DNA from 3 places in the Massilia sp. FBCC-B171 genome. Region 3 is predicted to be linked to each of the others. Evidence: predicted binding sites of a transcription regulator. Region 3 holds the regulator's gene; each other region holds the start of a gene.
What was found. The regulator FliA, encoded in region 3, starts transcription of late flagellar genes. The targets are predictions, from matches to a motif close to CTAAAGTTTNNNNNNNNNNNGCCGNTA.

Region 1 (6,816 bases), 870 kb from region 3:
GCGAACACGGCCGCCATGTTCGGGAATTCCAAAATCTTGTATTTCATTACCTGTCTCCATTCCTCGTGTCGTTGAGTTAAATCAACCGCGGTATAGTTATACTATACTTATTGGTCAAGATTTTCTATACTCGCGTGTGTAGATTTGCTATACACTTTCACGATGGAACTCAAAACGATGATTGCCAACTGGATCAAGGAGGCCCGCCGCGATGCCGGCCTGTCGGGCGAAGCGCTGGGCACGAAACTGGCCTTCGAGCTCGGCACGGTGCGCGGCCATACCAAGGCGAATATTTCGCATTGGGAGACCGAAAAACACAGCCCCAACCTGCAGCAAATGCTGGCGATCGCCAAGGTCACGGGTAAAAGCCTGCCCGCCGTCCTGATCGAGGGCTTGCGCGGCAGCGACCCGGTCGAGCTCTTCCCCGGCGCCATGCGCGTGGTCGTCGCCGACGCCACCGACTCCACGTTTATTCAGGTGCCGATGGTCAAGCTGCGCCTCTCCGCGGGCGTCACGGGCTTCCAGACCGAGCCGGAAGAGCACGACGGCGGCACGGTCGGCATGCGCCGCGACTGGGTCGAGCGCAAGCGCCTGAACCCGGCCAGCCTGATTGCCATCCTCGTCAAGGGCGAGAGCATGGAGCCGACGCTGTACGAAGACGATATCGTCGTCATCAATACCGCCGACAAGAAGCCGGCCGTGGGCGAGGTGTTCGCGGTGAACTTCAATGGCGAGCCCGTCGTCAAGCGCATGCAGAAGGATGGCGGGCGCTGGTGGCTGGCCTCCGACAACCCGGACCAGCGCACCTATTACCGCCGCGCCTGCGAGAGCGACACCTGCCTGATCATCGGCCGCGTCGTGCGCAAGGAAAGCGACCGCATCTGATGCGGATTCGCGTCACGCAATTCGCACCGCACGGCTCGCCCATTGTCGTGGCGATCGTCGACTCGACGCTGACGGTGAAAGGTGCGGCGGAACCGGTGTTAAAAAAAGTGGCGGAACATTTCCCGTTTCAACCTGTCATGCTGGTCTCGGTCGAGCCAAATGGTTTTCGGGCCTACGCGCCGTTCCAGACGGGGGAATTGCTGGCCTTGCTGCAGCTCGAGACGCTGGAATTCCAGGAGATCGATATTTCGCTGCCGGCGTCGGGGAAGGATGGGCCGCTGCCGTTTTAGCATGAAGTGATCAGTAGTGATTCAACGTAAACCCAACAGATCGAGCTTGCATGAAGTTTTCGTTCTGGAAATCTATTACCATGTTGAAATAATAGATCCGGGGAAAAAGATGAATCAGAACAACACGCCGCATCTCGCTTATCTTGACGGCTGGCGTGGCCTCGCTATCGTCGTCGTCCTTTTCGCGCACTTTCAACAAGACATTTTTAAATGGGCGGGCAACTTCGGTGTCCAGCTCTTTTTCGTCCTGTCCGGCTACCTCATGGGTGGGCTCCTGTTCATCAAAGAAGTGCCCCTGAAGGACTTCTTCGCCCGACGATTCAGTCGGGTGCTTCCAACCTTTGTCGTCTTCGTCATCTTGATGGCCGTCTACGCGGCGACCTTGCAATCCAGGGCTTACGCGGTACCGGTTGACGAGTTCCTGTCAACGCTCATGTTTGCCCGAACCTATTTCCCGGCCGACGTCAGCATCAATGCAGGGACATGGCAGATCGGCCACATGTGGTCGCTGAACGTTGAGGAACACAGCTACGTATTTTTAGCTGTCGGCGCGCTCGTCGTGCGCGCGCTCGGGCGAAAGAATGCTTCCCTGGTCTTTCTGTGGCTGAGTGTCCTGGTCGTTATATTCTTTACACTCTACTATCCAGTACGCCCACCCGAAGGCGCGAGTCCCTGGCATCGTCGCAGCGAAGCTGCAGCCCTCGGGCTGCTGGCAGCTGCTGCATACCGCATTACGCTCACCCATACGCGATTCGCCTGGCTGAAACACCCATGGCCGCCCTTGCCCATGCTCGTATTGGCGATAGCGGTCATCTGCTACTGGCTTTTTGCGTGGCTGGGATCCGCAATCCCGGCCCTGAAGTACACGCTCGCTCCGCTCCTGCTCGCCTACTCGATCAACCATCTCGCGCAGGCGCCTGCCATGATTCTGAAAGTCCTGTCCTCTAAAGTGCTGTGCTGGTTCGGCACCTGCTCGTTCTCGCTCTACCTCTGGCAACAACCTTTTTACCAGGCCTATGTAAAGCACCAGATGCCGCTCGCGCCGGCAGTGATTGGCGCGCTCGCTTGCGGAGCCGTTTCGTTTTATTGCCTTGAGAATCCGCTGCGGCTTTACCTGAACGAAAAATGGGCGTTGCGCAAGCAGAAGAAAGCCGCGGAGTTTGCCGACCCAGCAACCGTCATCACCTAGGCTGCGCTGCGTCGGAACGAAAAAAAGCCCTTGGTCGATTCAAGGGCTTTTCTGTATGTCCAACACGTGCGCTGTGCGCCATCTTTTCATTGGAGCGGGTGAAGGGAATCGAACCCTCGTCGTAAGCTTGGGAAGCTTCTGCTCTACCATTGAGCTACACCCGCATCTGGCCGCATTCTACGCGGTTTTGCCCGACAGTGACAAGCCGCTACTGCGGCGCCTCGACCGTATACCCCTTCGCCTGCAGCGTGGCAATCACGCCCTTCGGATTGAAAATCTCCTTGATGTGCACCACCGTAAACGTGCTCGCGTTGGTGGCGAGCGCCTTTTCGGCGGCGGCCACCCATTGCGCCAGCGACGTCTCCTGCGCGGTTTTCAGTTCAGGCTGATTCTTGCCCAGCGAGCCCGTACCCAGCGCGTGGACGCAGGCATTGGCCCGGTCGGTGAAGTTCAGCTTGCGGATTTCGTCCAGCTCCCCGTTCGCCCAGGCATTGGCATAGGAACGCATGACCTCGACGTCGGTGTCGAGGCTTTCAATCGTTTTCAGCAGACAAGGCACATCGTCCATGGCCGATTTTTTAAAATCGCGCGCGGCCTTGCCCGGATCCTTGATGGCGACGCGGTAGGTGGCATCGGTGAACTTCAGGTTGTGCTTTTCGGCGAGCTTGCCGACCTTGATGCGCACCTCGTCGCCGCCCGAGAGCCCGGCCTGCTTCAGCGCGCGGCTGTACAGTTCGCCGGCGACGAAGGTGGGACGCTCGCGCTCGATGCCGCTGTCATTGCTGAAGTATTTTTCCTTCAAAGGCTGCCAGCGCGCGTACAGCTCCGGCGGCAGCACGTCTTTCAGCTCGGCGCCGTCCGGATTTTTCTTGATGCCGATCAGGAAGGGTACCGCAGTAATGGCGCCAAAGCCGACCTCGAGCGAGACGCCCGGCGGCTTCAGGTATTCCTGCGAGGATGCGATCGCCTTCTCTACCTTGCTGGAGCGCCACTCCATCTTCGCCGGGAGCGGCGAATACACGCCGAATACCCACATGACGTGACCGTCCTTCGAGACCTTCCACAAGCCCGGCCCCGGGCGGCTGCCGGACACGAGGATGGTTTGCGGGATCGCCTCGCCATCGTCCATCGTCGGCGCGGCGGGCGCGCTTGCCGCGGTTGCCGGCGCGGCGGGCGCTTCGGTCTGTGCCCAGGCGGGCAGGCCCAGGCAAACCAGGGTGAGGACAGGTAATACGTGCTTGAACATCGTCGGCTTCCTTATTTCGGTGCTTCCACGGTATACCCTTTGGCCTGCAGCGTGGCAATCACGCCTTTCGGGTCGAAAATCTCGCGGATTTGCACCACCGCGAAGGTGCTGGCATTCGCGGCCAGCGCCTTTTCGGCGGCGGCTACCCAGGCGGTCGTTGCGCGTTCGGACAAGGTCTTGAATTCGGGCTGGTTCCTGGCAAGCGAACTGCTGGTCAATGCCTGCTGGCAGGCGGCGCGGTCTTCGTAGTTCAGTTTGCGGATCTCGTCGATCTCGCCGACGGCCCAGGCATTCGCGCGTGCGCGCATCAGGTCCAGTTCAGTTTCCAGGCGCTCGATCGTCTTGACCAGGCACGGCACGTCATCCATGGGCGACTTCTTGAATTCGCGCACCGCACTGACCGGGTCCTTGATCTGAAGTTGCACCGAGGCGTTGGTGACCTTGACCCCGTGTTTTTCGGCGATCTTGTCGATTGTCTTGATGAGCTCGCTGCCACCGGTCAAGCCCGCCTCTTTCAGGGCGCGGCTCGTCAGCTGGGCGGCAATGATGGACGGGCGATCGCGCTCGACGCCGTCGTCGCCGTCAAAATACTTTTGCTTCATCGGTTGCCAGCGTGCATACACCTCCGGCGACACCAGATTCTTCAGTTCACCATCGGGATTTTTCTTGATACCGATCAGGAAGGGCAAGGCGGTGATGGCGCCCCAGCCGACGCCGAAGCTCGCCCCCGGCGCCTTCAGGTATTCCTGGGAATTGGCGATGATCTTCTCGATGTCGCGCGAACGCCATTCCATCTTGCTTGGCAGCGGAGAGTAGGCGCCGAACACCCACATCACGTTGTCGCCTTTCGATACCTTCCACAGGCCCGGACCCGGGCGGCTGCCGGAAACCAGCACCGTCTGCGGCACTTCCTCCACGATCTCGGGCGCCTCCGCCTGCGCGGTGGCGGGTGCCTCGGTCTGCGACCAGGCAGGCATGCTCAGGCCGCACAGGATCACTGCGGAGACGATGCGTTTCAACATGGCGACATCCTTCTGGTTATTAGCTGAAGGATATTGTGTTGCCGTTAAGCGATATAAGCAAGAAACAAGATGTTACAAGAGCCATATGCATGCCTGATAACTCATGCGTCCCGGGTAGCGTCAGCGGGTCGCTTGCGCGCCGCCCAGGGACGCAGCACCAGATAGCTTGGCACCGAGGTGCGCGACACGCTCGTGGCGCTGAGCAGTTGCCGGCGCAACAGCAAGGCGATGGCGCGCTGCGCGGTGATGCGCGACAGCCCGGTATCGAGCGCCATCGTCGCATAGCTGAGCTGCACGGCGCGTCCGCCCGCGGCCTCGATCCGGTGCGACAGATAAACGTAGATCAGAAAGGAGGAAGGAGAATGTTCGTGGCCGACCAGGTCGGGCATCAAGACGTCAAGCACATAGGGATCGAAGGTCGTCACTGGCATCACCAAGAGTATAGTCATGGTGATTATAGGTGAGGCAGGCGCCGTGCGAGAATGCCGCCATTCACTTATGGAGCACCCATGATCACCCACATCAAATTCGTCAGCATCCCGACCCGCGACCAGGACGTGGCGCTCGCCTTCTATACCGAGAAGCTGGGCTTTCGCGTGATCACCGACCAGCCCTTCGGCCCGCAGCGCTGGATCGAACTGCGCGTCGGTTCCTCGGAAACGCGCTTCGTGCTGTTCACGCCGCCCGGCCAGGAAGAGCGCATCGGCAGCCAGTTCAACGGTTCGCTCGCCTGCGACGACGTCGAGGCGACCTACCGCCAGCTCTCGGCCCGCGGCGTCGAATTCGTCTCGCCGCCGCAAAAGCAGCCCTGGGGCGAGTTCGCGATCATGAAGGACCCGGACGGTAACCAGTTCGTGCTGTCCTCGTCCTGAACCGAAAGCTTGTCAAAGCAGCTTCGAAAACCTTGACACGCCGCTAATCCAGTAGCGATTTTGCGGATTTACAGGATAAATATTTCCGTACGTCCATCAAGATCCGGCGGCCGCGGCCGTTATCCAGAAGGATAGCGCGCCTTTCCGCGCGCCTGCACTTTGATTACCGGACCCGTCATGAAACTCGTTGCTGCCCTCGTCCTTGCCGCCGCCTCGCTGCTGTCTGCATGCGGCACCGTGCGCATCACCACCACGCCCGCCCCGGCTGCGCCATCGACAATCGTCACCCTGAACGCCACCGGCTACGGCGCCGTCAACATGGCGTCCTGCGAAGGCCAGTGCGACCGCGTCGCGCCGGCCCAGCGCAAGCTGCTGGCCATGCGCGCCGCGCGCCTGGACGCCTACCGCGCCATGGCCGAACAGGTGTACGGCCTGCGCGTCGAAGGCGGCAGCACGGTTGGCTCGCTCGCGCTGAAGGACGACAGTTTCAAGGTGTATATTGACGCCTTCATCCGTGGCGCGCGCGTGACCAAGGTCGCCCAGCGCGAAGACGGCACCTACGAGACGACCGTGGAGATGGATTTCGACACCAATGCGGCCCAGTCCCCAGCCCCTTCCCCGCACGCTGCCCCGGCAGTGGCGAAGAACGCGCGCAGCATGGTGGGCAACGCCGGTCCCGGCGCTGCCTACGGCGCCTCGTTCTACCATGCCCGCTAACTTGCGGCGTGCCTGCGGCGCCATGCTGGCGCTGCTCCTGACCTTTTCTCTTCCCGCCAGCGCGGCCCCGATCGAGGCCGAAGGCGTCGCCGCGATCGCCGAGGGCGGCATGGCGCGCGCACGCGAGAATGCCATCCGCGACGCGCTCGAGCAGCTGGGTCTACGCAGCGGCGCCCGCGTCGACGCCGCCGGCGGCGCCTCGACCCGCGGCCGGACCCTGGAAAGCAGCCGCGTGCAGCCGGCCTTCGATTTCGAGCGCTACACCGTGCTGCGCGAATGGCAGACCGGCCAGCTGCTGCACGTGCGCATCGCCGTCAAGGAAGAAGACGCGCGCCCGCGCGGCAGCGTCAACCTCGCCTACAAGAAGAAAATCGTCGTCACCCCCTTCCACCTGCGCCGCTCGCCGCAGCTGGACGACGTCGACGACATCGCCATCCGCCTGCCGCAAGAGCTGCTGCGCCGGATGAGCGCGAGCGGCAAATTCATCGGCAAGGAAAGCGCGTATGTGATTTCGCCCGGCGCCAAAGGGCCGAGCGCGGACACGGTTGCAGTGCGCCGCATCGCGACGATGTACGAGAGCCAGTTCGTGGTCTCG
Region 2 (6,816 bases), 2.7 Mb from region 3:
GCTGCGGCGGCATGGCCCATTCGGTACGGTCGGGTTTGCGGCCCAGCTTGGCGAGCTCCTGCTGGTAGTGGTATTCCTCGGCGCGCACGGCGTTCCCGAAGGCGTCGCCGGCGACGATCTTGAGGCCGTCGTAGGACTTCCAGCGCTCCGGATAACCGATGCCGACATACATCGACGTGACCTTGGCCTTGGCCTGGGCGCGGGTGGCCGGCGCCATCCACTCGAGCTTGTCGATGCGGCGGCTGAAGGCATCGATGATGTTGGCGACCATGGCCTGCACCCGCGCCTTGTTCTCGGCCGGGAAGTACTTGGCGACATAGATCTTGCCGACGGCTTCGTCCATCGCGCCATTGGTGGCGCCCAGGGCGCGCTTCCAGCGTGCCGACTGCTGCGGCGTACCGCTGAGCGTCTTGCCGTTGAACTCGAAACGCTGGTCGTTGAAAGCTTTCGGCAACAGGCTGGCGTACTGGTTCAGCTTGTGGAAAGCCATGTAGTCGCGCCAGGTGGCGACGTCGGCGTCAGCCAGCAGCTTGGCCGCGCCGACGATGGCGCTCGGGTGGTAGACCTGGAAGCGGTCCTGCTTGCCCAGGCCCGCGGCCTTGAAGAAGGCGGCCCAGTCGATGCCCGGCGCCTTGGCGGCGAAGTCTTTCAGGCTCCACACATTGTTCGACTTCTGGATGTTCGCCGAATCTTCGCGCGTGGCATGGGTCTGCGCCAGCGCCAGCTCGAGTTCGAAGACGCGCGCGGCGCGTTCGTCGGTCTTGTCCATGCCGGCAAGCTTGAGCATCGCGCCAATGTGCTGCTGGTACTTGGTACGCAGCTCGGCCATGCGGGCATTGTTTTCCAAGTAGTAGGCGCGGTCAGGCAGGCCCAGGCCGCCCTGCAGCAGGTAAGGCAGGTTGCGCGACGGCTCGGTCAGGCCCTGGGCGACCCAGAGGCCGAACAGATTTTCGGTAAAGAAATTGGTGGCGTTCAGCGGGTCGACGTCGGCGCGGATCGAGCCGCCCAGCGCGCGTACCAGCGCGGCCTTGTCCTTGATGCCGGCGATCGATTTGAGCATCGGCTGGACCGGCGCCAGGCCGCGTTTCTCGATACCGGCTTCGTCCATGTAGGCCGCATAGAAATCGGCCACCTTGCGCGCTTCGCCGCTGGTGTTCTTGTTCGCGCCGAGCTCCTCGATCATCTTCACGATACGGGTATTCGTCTCTTCGGCCAGCGCGCCCATCGCGCTCCAGGAACCGCGGTCGGCCGGGATCTCGGTTTTCGCGAGCCACTCGCCGTTGGCGTAGGTGAAGAAATCGTCGCCCGGCAGCACGGTCATGTTGGTGCTGCGGGTGGCGGCGGCCTTGTCGGCGGGCGCGGCCTGGTTGGCTTGGGCCAGGGCGACGCCGGGGGCGGCGAGCGTGCTGCCGCACAGGGCGAGAACGGCGGCGGTGCGAATGAGTGTCCAGCGAGTCTTCATGCTTTTCCTTTGAATGAACGATAGTTACTGTTGCGCTGCCTGCAATGCGGCACGGACTTGCGGCAGCAGGCGCGCCTTTTGCGCCGCGCGCACGCGAATGCCATTTCCCACCCGACGAGCTTCGACCAGCGCGTCCGGGCCGAAGTTCTGGCCTACATAGCCTTCCATCATATCCGCATGACGCGTGTCAGAGGACCCGGCGACGACCGAAGCGAGCGCGCGGTTGCGGCCCACGGCATCGGTACTCTTGAGCAGGACCTCGCGATTGGCGACGGCGAACTGCCAGGCCTGGTCCGGATGTTCGCGCCCGACGCTGGCCACGATCACGCTGGCGAGGTTGGCCGGCACCTGCGGCGAGATGGCCATGCGCAGCGTATTTTCCGCCAGCGCCGGATCCTGCACCAGCGTCAATGCGCCGCCAAAACGGTTGCGCTCCTCGTCGGTGCTGGCCGCGGCCACCTGCTTGCCCAGGGCCGCATAGGTGGCCCCATCGGCATAGCGGCCCACGGTATTGACCACGAAGTCGAGCATCTCGGGGCTGACCGAGGCCGGGTCGGCCTGGTAGCGGACAAACCGCTGGCGTGCTTCCTGGATCGCCCGTTCGTCGCCGGCACGCGCCAGGGCTCCTGCCAGCAGTGCGCGCAACTGGCGCTCTTCGGCCGACTCGCCCGCCTTCGGCTCCCAGCCCAGTTTCGCGAAGCGCGGCTGGATGAAGTTGATGAGGAAGCGCCGGATCAGCGCCTGCTCGGGTTCGCCGCGTGCGAGACGCTCGAGCGTACCCAGGTTCGACAGGATCGACTCCCAGACCGCCAGGCGCGGCTCGTCGCCGTACTTGGCCACCAGCGCGACATAGCCACCCAACTGCATGCGCCCGTTCGAGACCAGGCTCCAGGCGTCGAGCAGCAGTTTCAGGCGGGTCGCGTCCGGCAGGCGCGCGGCGTCGATGGCCAGGGCGTCGAAACTGGCGCGATCGTACTGGATGCGGAAGAAGCCGACGCTGTGCGGATCGACCACCAGGGTGCCGTCGCAGCTGCCCTGGGTCAGCGTCGTGCTGCGCCCCGACAGCAGCGTGTACCAGGCTTTGCCGTTGACGGTGCCCACCTGCAGGGGCACGCTCCAGAGCCGGTTTTCCTGCGCCGGTTCGTCGAGCCGGTACTGTTCCTGCGACAGCGTCACCTGGCGCTTGCCGTCCACGCAAGCCTGGCTGACCGAGATCAAAGGGTAGCCAGGCTGCGTGGTCCAGTCGGCGGCAAGTTTACTCACCGGCTTGCCGGAGGCTTTCTCGATCGCCGACCACAGGTCGGCCGTGGTCGTGTTCGAATACTGGTGCTTGGCCATATAGGCACGGATGCCTTTGCGGAACTGATCCTCGCCCACATAGGCTTCCAGCATGCGCAGGAAGCCCTGCCCTTTGACATAGGTGATCGAATCGAAGGCGCCGGCGGCCTGCTCTTCATTGTCGATACGGGTCTGGATCGGATGCGTGGTCTTGCGCGCGTCGAGATTCAGGACGCCTTCGCGCTCGGCGATGCCGTCCAGGTGCGGACGCCATTCCGGATGGAAGTGCTCGGTGGCCTTGGCCGCCATCCATGAGGCAAAACCTTCGTTCAGCCAGAGGTTGTCCCACCAGGCCATCGTGACCAGGTTGCCGAACCACTGGTGCGCCACTTCATGGGCGTTGACCTCGAAAGTGAGTTTCTTGGTGTCTTCCGTGCTCTTTTTCGGGTCGTACAAGAGCGTCGACTCGTTATAGACGATGCCGCCCCAGTTTTCCATCGCACCATTGAAACCACCGGGAATCGCGATCTGGTCGAGCTTGGCCAGCGGATAGGGCACGCCGAAGTAATTGTTGTAGTAGCGCAGCAGGTCCTTGGTGGCCTGCAGCGGGAAGGCGGTCGAGCCGAGCTTGCCGGCGGTGGTGACGATGCCGATCTCGACGCCATCCTGGCGCGCCGATACGCGCTCCATTTCGCCCGCCACCAGCACCACCAGGTAGCTCGGCATTTTCGGCGTCGGCGCGAACGAGATGCGCTGCAGGCCGCCGGCGAGCTTTTCCTGCTTCTCGACCGGGGTGTTCGAATAAGCCTTGAAGCTGGCCGGCACGTCGACCGTCAGCTTGAAGCGGGCGCGGAAGGCCGGCTCGTCCCAGGTCGGCAGCATGCGCCGGGCGTCGGACGGCTCCATCGTGGTGGCGACCAGTTTCTTCTCGACGCCGCCCGCCTTGTAGCCCACCTGGAACAGGCCGCGTCCTTCGCGGTTGATCTGGCCGCGGAATGTCAGCGACAGCGAATAGCGGCCCCGCGCCAATGGCGCGCCCAGCTCGAAGGCCAGGGTTTCCTGTTTTTCGTCGAGGACGGGCGTCAAAGCGCGTTCGGCCATGCCGCGCCCGGACAAGGCGGCGCGGTCGATGGCGAGGTTGGCGGCGTTCAGGACGATGCGCCGGGTCGGACGCAGCACCTCGATCTCGACGCGCTGCTCGCCGCGGAAGGTGTCGGCGGCGATGTCGGGGACCAGGTGGGCGTCGTAGAGCAGCGGAATCACGTCCTTGGGCAGCTTGCCCGGCGTGTCGGCGAACGAGAACGGCGCTTCGGCCTGCGCAGGGGCGGCCAGCGCCAGGGTCAGTGTCAGGGCAAGGCCGGCGGCGCGTGGGTGTCTCATGGTTTCCTCTCTTGTTCTTTTAATATTGATACGGTGCCGCGCCTGGCGCAGCGACCCAGCACGCACTCTAAGGGAAGCGGCAAGCCGGCGGCCCCGGAATGCGACAGACGGCAAAAAGGAGCGCTGGACTGCAAAAACCGGCGCCTGCGGCGTTGCCGAAGCGATGAGAAAAATTTTGAATTATTTTTACGAGCCGCCCTAAAGTTCCGGCGAACTCTGCCGTAAAAAGAGGACAACCGGTAATCCGGCCGAAAAAAATTGTCGCGGTGCTCACATGACCTCCAACGAAGTCCTCACGATGTACGAAAATATTGCTGGTCTGACGGGTCAGATGGCCTCGGCCGCGCAATCGGGTGACTGGAATGGTTTCGACAGCCTGAAGGCGCAATGCGCCGTGCAGGCAAGCGCGACGGCAACCGGCGTGCCGGCCCTGGAAGGCAGCAAGCGCCAGCGCAAGATCGACCTGCTGAAACAGATCATGGCCAACGACCGCGCGGTGCGCGACGTGACCGAGCCTTGGATGGGCCAGCTTGACCGCGTGATGCGCGCGCACTGAGCCGCCTCCCCTCTTTTGCAAGAAAGCGCCTGCGGGCGCTTTTTTTATTGCTCGCGCAAAAGCGTCGCGCAAACAAAAAGGCGCCCGAAGGCGCCCTGGTGCTACGGAGAAGACCCCGTATGAATTCGGAGAGCAACACCAGGTAATCCCGATGTCGCCTCTTTTGCCGGTTGCATCCGGCGTCCGCTGCCGCTGTTGGCAGATGACCGCTTCCGAAGACAGGCGTCTCGCGACGTACATCCGGTACCCGCGCCACGCTATCGGTGGTGGCTGCGCCGGACTCTGTTCCGTTTTGTGGTTTTGACAACCAACGGATTGAGTATAGCGCAAATTTTACTGTTGTGTAGACCATTCGTGCGCGCCCTGAAATGCGGTCTGAAACGGAGGGACGTAGGGTGGGCGGGTTCCCCGCCCACGCGTTCAGCCGACCACGAATCATCCCGGGTATAAGACTTTCGCGGATGAGCCGCCGTCGCTTGAACGCGTGGGCGGGGGACCCGCCCACCCTACGGTCAAGCTCAGGCGCAGACTTTACTCAGCCTGTTCCGCCACCGGCTCGACTGCCGCCGGCGCCGCTCCCTTGGCGCGTCCCGGCATCAGGCGCGCTTTTACCGCCGCCATGAACTTCGGCTTGGGCTCGCCCTCTTCCGCCTCCGGTTCCCCCTTGGGCGGCTTGGCCGGCTTGTGCTCCGGCGGGATCTTGTCGAAGCGCGAACGCTTGCGGCGGCGCAGCAGCGCCAGCACCAATCCGGCGATGGCGCACACGGCTGCCACACCGGCGCCGATCAGGAGCCAGGGCGTTTCCGATGCCGGCGCGAGCGGCTCCACTTTCTTCGGCTTGCGGTGGATGCGCGGTGCGCCCTTGGGTGCGTCGGTCGCTGCCGGACCAGGCGCGGCGGGAGCGGCCGCGGCGGGTGCAGCGGGAGCGGCAACAGGCGCAGCGCCCTGCAGCAGCTTCACTTTTTGCTCGAGCTTGCCGAGTTGCTGGTGCAGCGATGCATTCTTTTCGCCCAGCGCGACGCAGGCGTTCAGGTGTTCGCTGGCCGGCTGCGGGGCGCAGCTCGGAGCCTCGGCCGGCGGCGGCGTGGGGACCGGAACCGCGGCCGGCGCTTTCTTCGGCACCGGCTTCGGCGCGGGTTTCGCCACTGCCTTGCGCACGGGCGCGGGCGCTGGACGCTTGCTCTCTTCCACGTATTCTTCGCCGGCATGCAGGGCGGCGGCCGGGCGCGGCACCGGAACGGGCTTCTTGACCGGCACCACGGGCTGCGGCGCCGCCGCTTTGACAGGCGCGGGCAGCGGCGCAGCCAGCACCGGCGCCGGCACCGGCACCGGGGCAGGCGGCGCGGGATTCGGATCCGGCGTCAGCCACAAAGTCACCAGGCGCACGCTGCGCTGGCCGCCGTCCGTCAGTTCTAGATAGACGTGCAACATGCGGCGCTCGACCGGCTTGAGCGAGGTCAGATGCAGGAACTGGCGGCCCTCGCGCCTTATCACAGTCATGTTCAGGCTGGAGAGTACCGGCGGCATGGCGATGTTCGCGCCCCGGTACACGTCCGGGTGGGCGAGGCGCACGGCAACTTTGGTGGCGGGGTCCTCGACCAGGGTCAGCTCGACGTCCGCCACGAGCGCCTGCCCGATATGCGAGCGCACCTGGGCCTCGCCCAGTTCGGCGGCCTGGCCGGCAGCCGTTGCAGAGGCAAGGAGGAGTGCTGAAAGTATCTGGGAGGGGCGCATCGCCATAGTCGGGAAGAATTTGTAGCCTAAGCGTAATTAACGGGTGTTCGGATACACTCTTTAGCTCCAGCATCGAAATAAATAACAGGACACCGTCATGGAAAACCGGATAGAAAAAGACAGTTTCGGCCCGATCGAGGTCCCGGCCGACCGCCTCTGGGGCGCCCAGACCCAGCGCTCGCTGCACCATTTCCACATTTCGACCGAACGCATGGCGCCGGAACTGGTTGCAGCGCTGGCCCAGGTCAAGCGCGCCGCGGCAGCGGTGAACCGTTCGCTGGGCAAACTGGCGCGCGACAAGGCCGACGCCATCATCGCCGCCGCCGACGAAGTGCTCGACGGGCGCTATCCGGACGAATTCCCGCTGGCCGTCTGGCAGACCGGTTCCGGCACGCAAAGCAACATG
Region 3 (6,816 bases):
GAGCAGGACATCGGCGGCCAGATGATCGGCCAGCTGTTCGCGAAACCCGAAGTGCTGTACATCACCGGCGCCATCATCGCCGGCATGGGCCTGATCCCGGGCATGCCGAACCTGGTCTTCCTGCTGTTGGGCGCCGTGCTGGGCGGCAGTGGCTACCTGCTGGCCAAGCGTGCCCGCACGGCGCCCGAACGCGAGGCGCAAGCGCAAGCCGAAGATGCGGCGTCTGGCGCCGAGCGCACCGGTGCAACCGAAACCGAAGAAGCGACCTGGCAGGACATCATGCCGGTCGACACCCTGGGTCTGGAAGTGGGCTACCGCCTGATTCCCCTGGTCGACAAGGGGCAGGGCGGCGAACTGCTCAAGCGCATCAAGGGCATTCGCAAGAAATTCGCCCAGGAAGTCGGCTTCCTGGCCCCGCCCGTGCACATCCGCGACAACCTGGAACTGAAACCCTCCGCCTACCGCATCACCTTGAAAGGTGTGGAAGTAGGTACCGGCGAAGCGATCAACGGCCAGTTCCTGGCGATCAATCCAGGCATGGCCAGCGGCACGCTGCCGGGCCAGGCGACGCTTGACCCGGCCTTCGGCTTGCCGGCGGTGTGGATCGAAGCGAGCATGCGCGACGAGGCGCAGAACCTGGGCTATACGGTGGTCGACGCCGGCACCGTGGTGGCGACCCACCTGAACCATTTGATCACGACCCACGCCTCGGAACTGCTGGGCCGCATGGAAGTCCAGGCTTTGCTGGACCACCTGGGTAAAGAGACGCCGAAGCTGGTCGAAGACCTGGTACCGAAGGTGATTTCGCTGGCGACGCTGCAGAAGGTGCTGCAGAACCTGTTAATTGAAGGTGTCCACATCCGCGACATGCGCACCATCATCGAGACCGTGTCGGAACACGCCGGCGTGCAGGACCCGAGCGACCTGACGGCATTGGTGCGCATCGCGCTGGGCCGGGCGATCGTGCAGCAGCTGTTCCCGGGCACCAATGAACTGTCCGTGATGACCCTGGACAATCGCCTGGAACGCCTGCTGATGCAGGCGCTCGGTGCGGGCGGCGACGGCACCGGCATCGAGCCGGGCCTGGCCGACACCATCGCCCAGCAAGCGCACAACGCGGCGCAGCAGCAGGAAGCAATGGGGCACACGCCGGTGCTGCTGGTGCCGGGGCCGCTGCGCGTGCTGCTGGCGCGTTTCCTGCGCCGCGCCTTGCCGCAGTTGAAGGTCTTGTCGCATTCGGAGATTCCGGAGACCAAGACGATTCGCGTCACCAGTCTCGTCGGCGCGGGTTGAGTAGACCCGTATCTATGGACTCCACCCGTTTTGCAAGAAGAAGATTGAATTTCTGCCGTTAGGAAGAGTTGCGTGTATCTATTCGGCCTGTTCGGTGAGCGCTCTTCGTGCTCTGGCCCTGATGTGATACGCGCGTCGGGATCCATATAGGGTGCCGGCCTTGAGGGCCGTTACGGTTCTCGGATTCGCCCGACGCCGGTCCGACCTGTTGGCATCATTCGTTCTTCATCATCGCAAACTTGGCGGTATTGCTCCTTCTATTCGTTCGGTATTTCAGACCGGTCTGGTCGTGATGTTCGACCAGACCGGAACATAGCTTCGACCATGTGCCAACAGTGCCCAGATCACCCTGGCCATTTTGTTGGCCAATGCAACTGCGGCCACATTGAAACTTCGACGCTCGGCGACTTTCCTGGCCCAGCAAAGTTGGCGATCAGGCTTGTTAGCCGCGCTGCGCAGCGCACTACGCGCGCCATGGATTAAGAACGTTCGTAGGTGACTGTCGCCCTTGCACGTGATGCCATACAGGCGCTGCTTTCCTCCGCTGCTGTGCTCGCGTGGCACCAACCCCAGGTTCGCTGCAAAATCGCGGCCGCTACGGAAGTGGTGCGGGTCAGCCACGCTGGCAATCACTGCCGTCGCGATAATCGGACCGACGCCCGGTATCTCCATCAGTTTTTGAGCCGTCTCCGCTTTGGCTGCCTGGTTCAACCTGCGTTCGTACGCCAGGATCCGTTGCTCCTTGTCGTCGAGTTGTTCCTTCAGTTCCCGAAACGTCGTCAGCGCCGAGCCGGACAGGCCGTTCTCGGGATCGGCCAGCCAAGCCATGAGCCCATCGCGGAACCTGGCAACACCCTTTGCAAATACCTGGCCGTACTCGCCGGCGAAGGCGCGAAGGCGGTTGATCAACGCGACACGCTCCGTCATCAGCGCACTGCGCGCACGGTGCAGCATCTGCAAATCCTGCTGGGCCGGGGTATTGATCGGGACGTACTTGGTCGAGCTACGCGATCGGGCTTCAGCAATTGCAGCAGCGTCGTTGGTGTCATTCTTGTTGCCAGTCACGAAGGCCCGGGTGTGCTGGGCAGCGATCAGCTTGACGTCGTGTCCCAGCGCGATCAGTTCCCGGGCCCAATAGTGGGAACCTGCGCATGCTTCGATACCGACTGCCATCGGCGGCAACTCCCTGAACGCCCGCAGCACCTCGCTGCGTTTCCACTTGCGCTGCCAGATCCGTTTGCCGTTACGGTCCTGCGCCACCGCGACAAATACGTCCTTGGCGATATCCAAGCCAGCTACTTTTGCGTTAGCATTCACAGTGACTCCCCCTCTTGTCTTTGCTTGCCAGCCCAATCTGGCACGCTTGGCACAATGATGCCGTTAGCAGGAGGGTGGAGTCCATCACATTAGGGTGGGCGGGTGTCCCGCCCACGCGTTCAACGCACGGATGATATGGCGCGGTATTCGCAGGACCTCGCCTGCCTGTCTTGGGGTAATTCCCCCTCTAAATCGAATTAACCCACTTTCCCCATCCTTTTCCCCAGATGCTTGCTCCACGGCATCGTCAATAATCTATCCCATAGACCGGCGGCATGCGTGCCGGTACCAATCGAATAGCGCAGTGCGGAGAATAAGATGAATGTGAAGAAATTTACAGCGGCAACATCCCGGGAAGCCTTGCGCAAGGTGCGCGATGCGCTCGGCCCGGATGCCGTCATCCTCTCGAACCGTCCTGTCGACGGCGTCGTCGAAATCCTGGCGCTCGACAACGACGATGTCGCTTCCCTTTCCGCGCCAGCGCCGGGTACCGACATGGCCGCGCCGCCGCCGCGCCTGGACCTGAACGCCTTCGAGCCGGAGCCGCAAAGTTTTGTGAACCGCCGCAGCGCCGCACCGAGCGCTGCCGCCACGCCGGAACAGATCTACGCCAGCCGCCGCCCGGTCCAGCCTGAGCCGGAATTCGCCGCCGCCTTCGCCGGCCGCCGTCCGGCCGCGGAAGACTACGAAGCCGAACACAGCTACGCCAACCGCCGTGCACCCCAGCCGGAACCGGCCTTCGACATGAGCGCGATGACCTCGATGATGTCGGCTGCGATCGCCCAGGCCAAGGAATCGGCTGCGCAAGAGATGAGCGGCATGATGCACGAACTGCGCGCCATGCGCGGCATGATGGAATCGCAGCTGGCCGAACTTTCCTGGGGCGGCACCCAGGCGCGCGAGCCGCAGAAAGCCGTCGTGCTGCGCGAGATGCTGGCCGCCGGTTTTTCGGCATCGCTGTCGCGCTACCTGATCGACAAGATGCCGGCGAATAAAGACGCGGCTGAAGCGATGCGCTGGATCAAGACCGTGCTGGCCCGTAACCTCGTCACCATGGCCGACGAAGACACGCTGTTGGATAAGGGCGGCGTCTTCGCCCTGGTCGGCCCGACCGGCGTCGGTAAAACCACCACCACCGCCAAACTGGCCGCGCGCTGCGTGATGCGCCACGGCCCGGAAAAGCTGGCCCTGATCACCACCGACGCCTATCGTATCGGCGGCCACGAACAGCTGCGCATCTACGGCAAGATCCTGGGCGTGATGGTGCACTCGGTGAAGGACGAAGCCGACCTGCGCATCGCCCTGAAAGAGCTCAAGAACAAGCATACCGTGCTGATCGACACCATCGGCATGTCGCAGCGCGACCAGATGGTGACCGAGCAGGTGGCCATGCTCACCGGCGCCGGCGCCGACGTGAAACGCCTGCTGTGCCTGAACGCTACCTCGACCAACGAAACCCTGGCCGAAGTCGTGCGCGCCTACGAGGGCAGCGGCCTGCACGGCTGCATCATGACCAAGCTCGATGAAGCCGCGTCGATCGGCAACGTGCTCGACGTCGTGATCCGCCAAAAGCTGAACCTGCATTACATCTCGAACGGCCAGCGCGTGCCGGAAGACCTGCACCTGGCCGACCGCGCGATGCTGGTCGACCGCGCCTTCCGCAGCCGCCGCGACGGCGCGAATCAACTGGACGACGCCGACCTGCCGCTGATGATGGCCGGCACCGGCAATGTGAACCGCGACGAGAGCCTGCGCGAGGTGCGCCTTGGCTAGTTTCGATTTCGACCAGGCCGAAGGCCTGCGCCGGATGCTGGCCGGCTCGCGGCCACGCATCGTCACCTTTCTCTCCGCCACGCCGTCCGACGACAAGGGCGCGATGCTGGTCAACCTGGGCGCCTCGCTGGTCCAGGGCGGCAACGAAGTGCTGATCGTCGACGCCTGCCAGCGCGACTACGGCGTCGCCCGCCGCCTGGAACTCGAACGCCACGTCAGCCTGCTCCAGGTGGCGCGCCAGGAATGCGCGCTGAACCAGGTGGTGCAGACCGCGCCCCAGGGTTTTAACGTGGCGCTGCTGGCGCGCGACGGCCAGGCGCCAGCCGGCTCGGACGAAGCGCGCCGCCTGGCGAAAGCCTTCGATGTGCTGGTCAAGAAGCAGGGCGGCATCGTCATCGTCGATGGCGAACTGAACCGCGAGGGCGGCTTTACCGTACCGTTGCTGGCCGACTCGGAAATCGTGATCCAGGTCTCGACCAGCGCCACCTCGATCACCAATGCGTATGGCCTGATCAAGCGCCTGGCCCAGGAATTCGGGCGCCGTCCTTTCGGCATCCTGGTCACCGGCGCCTCCGAGGCTGAGGCGAAGGTGGTTTACGATAATATGTCGGCAGCAGCAAGTCGTTACCTTGCAGTAACGTTGAGCTCGATGGGTTCGGTTCCGGCCGACGAATACCTGCACCGCGCCGCGCGTCTCGGACGCTCGGTGGTCGATGCCTTCCCGCTGGCCGGGGCCTCGGTGGCCTTCCGTCAACTGGCCGGGCGCTTCGCGCTCCCTGGCCTGGCACGCTCAGTCGGGCAGAGCAGTGCGCATTTTGGTTCCTGAGAAAAGCATAAGCATGTATACCGTCAAAGGAAAAGCGGACAAGAACCACCTGCTCACCGAGCACGCCCCGCTCGTGAAGCGCCTGGCGCACCAGATGAAGGCCAAGCTGCCGCCATCGGTCGAGGTGGACGACCTGATCCAGGCCGGCATGATGGGCTTGCTGGACGCGATCAACCGCTACGAAGACAACCACGGCGCCCAGTTCGAGACCTATGCCGTGCTGCGCATCCGCGGCGCCATGGTCGACGAATTGCGCAGCAACGACTGGATGCCGCGCAGCACGCGCTCGACCATGAAGAAGGTCGAGACCGCCATGACCAAACTGCAGCAGCAGCTGGGCCGTCCGCCGAGCGAACTCGAAGTGGCCAAGTCGCTCGACGTGTCGCTCTCGGACTACCAGGAAATGCTGTTCGAAGGCGGCGGCCACCAGCTGGTGTACTACGAAGATTTCCATGACGAAGACGGTAACGACTCTTTTCTGGACCGTTATGCGGTCGACGACGACGATCCGCTGCGCGCCCTGCTCGATACCGACTTCCGCTCGGCCGTGATCGAGGCCATCGATTCCCTGCCGCCGCGCGAGAAGATCCTGATGGGCCTGTACTACGAAGAAGAACTGAACCTGAAGGAAATCGGTGCGGTGCTCGGCGTGTCCGAGTCGCGCGTTTCGCAACTGCATACGCAAGCGGTCGCCCGCCTGCGCGCTTCGCTCAAGGAAAAGCTGTGGACTTCGCCAGCCTGATCGGCCTCGCGCTTGCGCTGGCCGGTCTGCTGGTCGGGCACACGCTCGACGGCGGGCGCTTTGCCTCCCTGATCCAGCCGGCGGCGTTTGCGATCGTCGTGGTCGGCACCTTCGGCGCCGTGCTGCTGCAGTCCGAAGCGCGCACCTTCCGGCGCGGCATGCGCATGCTGCGCTGGGTGTTTTTCCCTCCCAAAAGCCGGCGCCAGCCGCTCTCGCGCGAGATCGCGCTGTGGAGCCATACGGCGCGGCGCGACGGCCTGCTCTCGCTCGAGCAGTACATGGGCTCGTCCGACCTGTTCGTGCAAAAGGGCCTGCGTTTGGTGGTCGACGGCATCGCGCCCGAAAAGCTGCGCGGCCTGTTGGAAATGGAAGTGACCGCCTTCGAATTCGCCGAGCGCCAGGCCGCGCGCATCTGGGAGTCCGCCGCCGGCTATGCGCCGACGATCGGCATCCTGGGCGCGGTGCTGGGCCTGATCCACGTGATGGAAAACCTGTCCGATCCTTCGCGCCTGGGCGGCGGCATTGCGGTGGCCTTCGTGTCGACCGTGTACGGCGTGGGCCTGGCGAACCTGTTCTTTCTGCCGGTCGGGAATAAATTGAAAGCGATCGTCTCGGACCAGGTCGCGCAGTACGAAATCCTGATCGAAGTATTCCACGACCTCGCCAGCGGCAACCACACGCGCGTGGTCGAGGAGCGCGTGGCCAGCCTGCTGGCGAAGCGCTGAGATGGCCCGCCGGCGCTACGATGAAGGCGAGGATCGTGAAAGCCAGGACCGCTGGTTGATTTCCTACGCCGACTTCATCACGCTGCTGTTCGCCTTCTTTGTCGTGATGTACGCGATCTCGGTGGTCAACACCGGCAAGT

Region 1: the regulator FliA is predicted to act here: its motif matches at 5,600-5,626, upstream of NMB41_RS01795 (LPP20 family lipoprotein).
Region 2: the regulator FliA is predicted to act here: its motif matches at 4,319-4,345, upstream of NMB41_RS17895 (flagellar protein FliT).

Annotation. Positions count from the first base shown of each region.
Region 1 is NZ_CP101443.1:393,766-400,581, reverse strand. It holds gene NMB41_RS01840 (hypothetical protein) at 1-47, opposite strand, end outside; gene NMB41_RS01835 (S24 family peptidase) at 163-885, shown strand; gene NMB41_RS01830 (hypothetical protein) at 885-1,175, shown strand; gene NMB41_RS01825 (acyltransferase family protein) at 1,285-2,364, shown strand; tRNA gene NMB41_RS01820 (tRNA-Gly) at 2,455-2,528, opposite strand; gene NMB41_RS01815 (TraB/GumN family protein) at 2,573-3,610, opposite strand; gene NMB41_RS01810 (TraB/GumN family protein) at 3,622-4,632, opposite strand; gene NMB41_RS01805 (hypothetical protein) at 4,734-5,081, opposite strand; gene NMB41_RS01800 (VOC family protein) at 5,142-5,504, shown strand; gene NMB41_RS01795 (LPP20 family lipoprotein) at 5,682-6,221, shown strand; gene NMB41_RS01790 (flagellar assembly protein T N-terminal domain-containing protein) at 6,211-6,816, shown strand, end outside.
Region 2 is NZ_CP101443.1:3,948,929-3,955,744, forward strand. It holds gene NMB41_RS17885 (M13 family metallopeptidase) at 1-1,462, opposite strand, end outside; gene NMB41_RS17890 (M1 family metallopeptidase) at 1,487-4,120, opposite strand; gene NMB41_RS17895 (flagellar protein FliT) at 4,395-4,676, shown strand; gene NMB41_RS17900 (FimV/HubP-related protein) at 5,208-6,410, opposite strand; gene fumC (class II fumarate hydratase) at 6,508-6,816, shown strand, end outside.
Region 3 is NZ_CP101443.1:1,266,290-1,273,105, forward strand. It holds gene flhA (flagellar biosynthesis protein FlhA) at 1-1,293, shown strand, start outside; gene NMB41_RS05715 (IS110 family RNA-guided transposase) at 1,567-2,583, opposite strand; gene flhF (flagellar biosynthesis GTPase FlhF) at 2,929-4,383, shown strand; gene NMB41_RS05725 (MinD/ParA family ATP-binding protein) at 4,376-5,209, shown strand; gene NMB41_RS05730 (RNA polymerase sigma factor FliA) at 5,223-5,951, shown strand; gene NMB41_RS05735 (flagellar motor protein) at 5,933-6,676, shown strand; gene motD (flagellar motor protein MotD) at 6,678-6,816, shown strand, end outside.